Aminobacter aminovorans: one gene and its partner. The protein of the gene in region 1 interacts with the protein of each later gene in a pairwise test. Links are inferred from orthologs where the notes say so. Each region holds a gene or a part of one and is shown on either strand. Other genes may lie near its edges. The genes, in order: topA and DY201_RS01705.

Region 1 (3,526 bases):
CGCGCGTCAGGCGCTTGCGGCTCTTTTCGAGCAGGCCCTCGTCCTGCAATTCGCGCAGCAGGTGCTTGAGCCAGATGCGGTCGTCGTTCTTGAGCGCAAAGGCTTTGGCGATGTCACGCTTGCCACTGCGGTCGGGATTCTCCGCGATGTAGCGCAGAATCTCGTCCCGCGACGGCCGGTAGATGTCCTTGCCTCGGACCTCGTCGCTTGCGGCGCGTCTGGTGCCGGCATTTCGTCCGGAAATCTTTCGCGCCACGGTCGCCTAGTCCTTCTTCTTGGCCTTGCTGGCGGCCGCTTTCTTGGTTGCGCTGGCCGCGGGCTTCTTGGCGGCACGGGCAGGCTTCTTGGCGCCGCCGCCTTTCGCTTCCTTTTCGGCGATCAAAGCAAGCGCTGCTTCCATGGTGACGGTGGCCGGATCCGTATTCTTCGGCAAGGTAGCATTGACCTTGCCAAAATTGACATAGGCGCCGTACTTGCCGTCGCGCACGGTGACATTGCCGCCGCCTGCGGGGTGCTCGCCGAGATCCTTCAAGGCTGCCGGGGTGCCGCCGCCCCGTCCGCCCTTGCCCTTGGCCTGCTTTTCGGCAAGCACGGTGACCGCGCGGTTGAGGCCGATCGAGAACACGTCCTCGATGCTTTCGAGATTGGCGTAGGCGCCGTCATGCAGCACGAACGGGCCATAGCGGCCAAGACCGGCCGAAATCATCTTGCCCGTCTCAGGATGTTGGCCGACATCGCGCGGCAGCGCCAGCAAAGCGAGCGCCTTTTCATGGTCGATGGAGGCCGCCGCCCAGCCCTTGGGCAGGCTCGAGCGCTTTGCCTCCTTGCCGTCGCCGCGCTGGATGTAGGGACCGAAGCGGCCGCTGCGCAGCGTGATCTCTTCATTGGTGTAGGGATCGCTGCCCAGGATCTTGGTGCCGTCTTCCATGCCGCCATTGTCGCCATTGCCGCCGGGACCGTCGAGCTGGCGAGTGAAACCGCATTCGGGGTAGTTGGAGCAGCCGACGAAAGCGCCATACTTGCCGAGCTTGAGCGACAGGTTGCCGGTGCCGCATTTCGGGCAGATGCGCGGATTCGATCCGTCCTCGCGGTCCGGGAACACCAGAGGTGCGAGTTCCTCGTTCAGCGCGTCCAAAACGTTGGTGACGCGCAGCTCCTTGATCTCGTCGACGGCGCCGGAAAAGTCCTTCCAGAAATCGGACAGCACGTCGCGCCAGGCGAGCTTGCCGTCGGAGACTAAGTCGAGCTTTTCCTCGAGCGAGGCGGTGAAGTCGTATTCGACATAGTGCCGGAAGAAGCTCTCCATGAAGGCGGTGACCAGCCGCCCCTTCGCCTGGGGCACGAGCTTGCGGTTCTCGATCTTCACATAGTCGCGGTCCTCAAGCGTCTTGAGTGTGGCGACATAGGTCGAGGGCCGGCCGATGCCGAGCTCTTCCATCTTCTTGATGAAGCTGGCTTCGGAATAGCGGGGCGGCGGCTCGGTTGTGTGATGAGTGGCGTTGACGCTCTCACGCTTGAGCGTTTCGTCGGCACGAATCTCGGGAAGGCGACGGCTTTCCTCGTCTTCCGAATCTTCGTCCTTTTGCTCGGTATAGGCGGCGATGAAGCCGTCGAAACGGGTGACCGAACCGACGGCGCGCAGGCTGGCAGTCCTTGCGCCATTGCGCGCCTCGATCTCGACGGTGGTGCGCTCGATCTCGGCGGGCTGCATCTGGCTGGCGATCGCGCGCTTCCAGATCATCTCATAGAGTCGGGCCTGGTCGGCATCGAGGAACTTGCGCATCTCGGCCGGCGTGCGATTGAAGTCGGTCGGACGGATGGCTTCGTGCGCTTCCTGGGCGTTCTTGGCCTTAGTGGTGTACTGGCGCGCCTTTTCGGGCAGGTACTTGGCGCCGAATTCCTTGACGATGGCGTTGCGAGCGGCCTCGATGGCCTCCGGCGCCATCTGCACGCCGTCGGTACGCATATAGGTGATCAGACCTGCGATCTCGCCGCCGATCTCCATGCCTTCATAAAGCCGCTGGGCGACCTGCATCGTGCGGCTTGCCGAGAAGCCGAGACGCGAGGACGCCGCCTGCTGCAAAGTCGACGTCGTAAACGGCGCGCTCGGGTTGCGCCGGGTCGGCTTGGCCTCGACCGACAGCGTCTTGAAGCTGGCGCCATCGAGCATCGCCTTGATGTCGTCAGCCATGGTCTGCGAGGAGATGTCGAGCTTCTGCAGCTTCTTGCCGTCGAAAGCGGTCAGCCTGGCTTCGAAGTTTTCCGCACGCGGCGTGCCGAGGGTGGCTGCGATCTGCCAGTATTCCTCACGCACGAAGCGCTCGATCTCGGCCTCGCGGTCGCAGACGAAGCGCAGCGCCACAGACTGCACGCGGCCAGCCGAACGGGCGCCGGGCAGTTTGCGCCACAGCACCGGTGACAGCGTGAAACCGACGAGATAGTCGAGGGCGCGGCGCGCCAGATAGGCGTCGACCAGCGGCGGATCGATCTCGCGCGGATTGGAGATGGCTTCGAGCACCGCCTGCTTGGTGATCGAGTTGAAGGCGACGCGCTTGATCGTCTTGTCCTTCAGCACCCGCTTCTGCTTCAGCACCTCGAGCACGTGCCAGGCGATGGCTTCACCTTCGCGATCCGGATCGGTTGCGAGGATCAGGCCATCGGCTTCCTTGACCGCCTTGGCGATGTCGTTGAGCCGCTTCGCCGAAGCGCTGTCGACCGCCCAGGACATGGCAAAATCGTCTTCCGGTTTAACCGAGCCGTCCTTGGCCGGCAAATCGCGGACATGGCCGAACGAGGCGAGAACCTTGTAGTTCCGGCCCAGGTACTTGTTGATGCTTTTCACCTTGTTCGGTGACTCGACGACAACGACGTCCATATGTGGCTGATTTTCCAGTGAAGCGCCAAAACAACGGCAAACGGCGCGTGGCGAAGATTTTGAATTCGCTCGTCACATGGCCGCGCTTTTCGGTCCGGTCAAGGGGAAGGGGGCAAAAACGACGGTGAAGAACGGGATTGCAATCCAGGGTATATTAAATCTCGCTGTTGCAATTCAGGATGGTTTTGCCATGATTCCGCCAGCGCCGGTTGCGGCTGGTCTTGGCACCGGAACTGGCGCCGGCTCACGCCGAGCCCGACCGTTGCGGCGAGCGGCAGTCACATGTCAGGCGCGACAAGCGAAACTCGTCCACCCGAATGGCGTTCGAGCCGGCCGGCGAGGTCGAGCTCCAGAAGGATCATGAAGATCTGCGCCGGATGAAGCTTGGTGTGGCGGATCAATTCGTCGATCTCGACGGGGACCGGGCCGAGCGCCTCGACCACCCGGGCGCGGTCGCCGTCGACGGGTGGCGGCGTGGCGGTGAAATCAGGCGGCTCCTCCAGTCTGGTCGGGACAAAAGGCTGGCCGGTAACAAGCGGCGCCAGCGCTTCCAGCACGTCGGCTGCTTCGGTCACCAGCGTCGCGCCATCCTTGAGCAGGCCGTTGGTGCCGGCGGCGCGCGGGTCGAGCGGCGAGCCGGGCACGGCGAAG
Region 2 (3,085 bases), 2.6 Mb from region 1 along the record:
CACCTGAAAAGCCGCTCCAACGGCTGCGCAACCTGCTCGAGAAGCATATGACTGCCGAAGGTGTGATGTTCGACTCGCGTGCATGGATCATCAGCGCCGAGCAGCAATAGCGGGCTGGGCTGTAAGCACGCGTCGCCCACTTAGGATCGCCGGCCAGATGGAACCTCCCGTGACGCCAGGGGTTGAACCTCCTTCAAGGAGACATTCACGATGGCCGACAAGAGAGAGTTCGAAGCGAAGTTCTGGAAATCGATACGTTCAGACATGACCGTGATGGTGAGTGTAGCTGGTATCGACTCACGCCCGATGACCGCGCAGTTCGATGGCGATCGCACGACCATCTATTTTTTCACGGCAAGCGACACCGAGCTTGCAGGCAAGCTGGCGCGGGCCAGGAAAGCCACGCTCGTCTACGCCTCCAAGAAGCATGACCTGTTTGCCACCGTCCATGGCACCCTCAGGATCGACAGCGACCGTGGCACGATCGATCGGCTGTGGAACCGCTTCGTGGCCGCGTGGTTCGAGAAGGGCAAGGATGATCCGAAGCTCAGGCTGCTGCGGTTCGAACCGGCAGACGCCCAGATTTGGCTCGACGCTTCCAGCCTCGTTGCCGGCGTCAAGATGTTCCTGGGCCTGGGTGACCCGAAGCAGGACTACAAGGACAGCGTGGCGAAAGTGCCACTTTAGCCAGCGAATTCGGGAAGCAATCGAAACGTCTGGCGCACCCGACAGGATTCGAACCTGTGACCTCTGCCTTCGGAGGGCAGCGCTCTATCCAGCTGAGCTACGGGTGCTCGTCGGCGAATTCGCGCCGAACACGCCCGGCGCACCGGACGACGCGCGTTCATAACCGATGCGGCGGCAAGCTTCAACGGGGGAAGTGGCAAATCGCAATGCCCAGACCGATCGGGTGTTGCGGCTATCGGTCGACTCAAGCAAGGCGCAATTGACGGCCACCCTTCCGGCATTGTCTAACGCCCTCAGACATGTTCACGCTCGCTCACCCCGCAACCTTCGCCCAGGACATCAAGAAGAGCCGGTTCCTGGCAACCGCCGCGCCTGTGGCGGACGAGGCGGCGGCGAAGGCGTTTATCGCTGCGAGTTCTGATGCCGGGGCCAATCACAATTGCTGGGCCTGGCGCTTCGGCCAGAGCTACCGCTTCAGCGATGACGGCGAGCCGAGCGGGACGGCGGGCAAGCCGATCCTGCAGGCGCTTGATGGCCAAAACCTCGACAATGTCGCCGTCGTCGTCACGCGCTGGTTCGGCGGCATCCTTTTGGGCAGCGGCGGGTTGGTACGAGCCTATGGCGGCACCGCGGCCGCCTGCCTGCGCAGTGCTGCCAAGACCGAGATCGTCATTACGGTCGAGGCAACAATCACCTGCGGCTTCGCCGATCTTGCGATCGTTCAGGCAAGGCTCGCGGCCCAGCCGGGCGTGCGCATCGTCGCCGAGACCTTCACCGCGACCGGCGCCGAGCTTGTGGTTGCGCTGCCCGTGGCTGACACGGCTGCGACCGCGCGGATGATAACCGACCTGACCAGCGGGCGAGCGATCGTCGCCCTGCCGGACTGACGCAGCCACGATACTTCAATCGATCAAGCGCGGCTAGACTTGTCGGCGGCCAAGAGGCACTGCTTCAGCTTGTGACGCGGTGCGCGCCCAGCGGGATGCGCAGGGACGGCCACCAAGGGCGTTCCCGCTCGCTGGAACAACGTTCCAGGAAAAGCGTGCAGTGGTGTTCCGTCCGGAATAGCGTAGCAACGGGAAATGAGGCTCCGCGATCCGAAGAGAGAGCGGCCAGGCACGACCATAGGAGACCAGAATGGAAATCAAACGCAGCGGTTCGCGTCCTTCGGCAACGCCCTCCCCCGACTATTTCACCGGCGCAGTGCGTCAGGATCCTGTTATCGAAGCGCCGGCGCCGGCGCGGCTGCGCGCCGTCACCGTCACCTTCGAACCGGGCGCACGCACGGCTTGGCACACGCACCCGCTCGGCCAGACGCTGGTCATAACCTCGGGTCTCGGTTGGGCACAGGTCTGGGGCGGCAAGGTCGAAGAGATCAGGACCGGCGACGTGGTCTGGTTCGCGCCCGGCGAAAAACACTGGCACGGTGCTTCCGCGACAACAGCCATGACCCACATCGCGCTGCAGGAAGCGCTCGACGGCCGCGCCGTCGACTGGCTCGAGCACGTCACGGATGATCAGTACAACGCGCCGGCGTGAGCCGCGCTGCGCCAACCAGCAAGGCTACTGGATTTCGCCCATCGGCACAGGCGCGTCGCCCTGCTGGATGGTCGCGGACGTGTCGACAGGCATAGGCATGCCAGGGGCAGCGGGTGCCGGCAAGGGTGCTGCCAATGCGGTAGCCGCCGGTGCCGGGGTGAACAGTGAGGACGCCAGGCTGCCGCCGGCGGCCTGTGGCATGTAGCGGACGATCATTTCTTCGACCTGGGCGTTGCGCTTGCGCGCCGTGTCGCCGCCCATGACGACGATCACCAGCTTGCGGCCGTCGGCCTGCACGGAGGTGACGATGTTGAAGCCCGAGGCCCTGATATAGCCGGTCTTGATACCGTCGACGCCGTTGACCCGGCCGAGCAGGTCGTTATGGCCGCGGATGCGCTTGCCGCGGAAATTGAAGTCGGTCGCCGAGAAGTAGTAGTAATTCTGCGGAAAATGCTTGCGCAGCGCCATGCCGAGCACCGCCATGTCGCGCGCTGTGGTGCGCTGCTGCGGGTCGGGCAGGCCCGAGGCGTTGCGGAAGATGGTGCTGGTCATGCCGAGTTGACGCGCCTTTGCCGTCATCTGGCTGGCAAAACCTGCTTCCGAACCGCCGAGATATTCGCCGACGGCCACCGCCACGTCATTGGCCGACTTGGTCGCAAGCGCCCGGATCGCCGATTCGAGCTCGATCTGCTCGCCACGCTTGAAGCCGAGCTTGGAGGGCGGCTGCGAGCGGGCGTTCTCCGACACCGGGATGAGCGTCGTCTTGGAGACGCGCCCCTGCTGCATCGCCTCGAAGGTCAGATACAGCGTCATCATCTTGGTCAGCGAGGCGGGATAGCGGGGTGCCGTCGAATAGGCC

What was found.
Region 2: the proteins of topA (region 1) and DY201_RS01705 interact in binary tests that used the Escherichia coli proteins (3 or more experiments, as listed by UniProt). The link is inferred for Aminobacter aminovorans from one-to-one orthologs.

The regions. Positions count from the first base shown.
Region 1 is NZ_UFSM01000001.1:2,973,367-2,976,892, forward strand. What follows is about bases 63-3,272. They hold topA (type I DNA topoisomerase), read right to left. Parts: upstream 2,876-3,272; coding sequence 263-2,875; downstream 63-262. Other genes in these bases: rnr (ribonuclease R), read right to left, coding at 63-256; dprA (DNA-processing protein DprA), read right to left, coding at 3,154-3,272. Also shown: more of rnr, read right to left, coding at 1-62; more of dprA, read right to left, coding at 3,273-3,526. UniProt on the Escherichia coli protein: Releases the supercoiling and torsional tension of DNA, which is introduced during the DNA replication and transcription, by transiently cleaving and rejoining one strand of the DNA duplex.
Region 2 is NZ_UFSM01000001.1:342,384-345,468, forward strand. Bases 12-2,780 are described here. They hold DY201_RS01705 (IMPACT family protein), read left to right. Parts: upstream 12-986; coding sequence 987-1,574; downstream 1,575-2,780. Other genes in these bases: DY201_RS01690 (class I SAM-dependent methyltransferase), read left to right, coding at 12-110; DY201_RS01695 (pyridoxamine 5'-phosphate oxidase family protein), read left to right, coding at 211-687; DY201_RS01710 ((R)-mandelonitrile lyase), read left to right, coding at 1,825-2,226; DY201_RS01715 (D-alanyl-D-alanine carboxypeptidase family protein), read right to left, coding at 2,251-2,780. Also shown: more of DY201_RS01690, read left to right, coding at 1-11; more of DY201_RS01715, read right to left, coding at 2,781-3,085.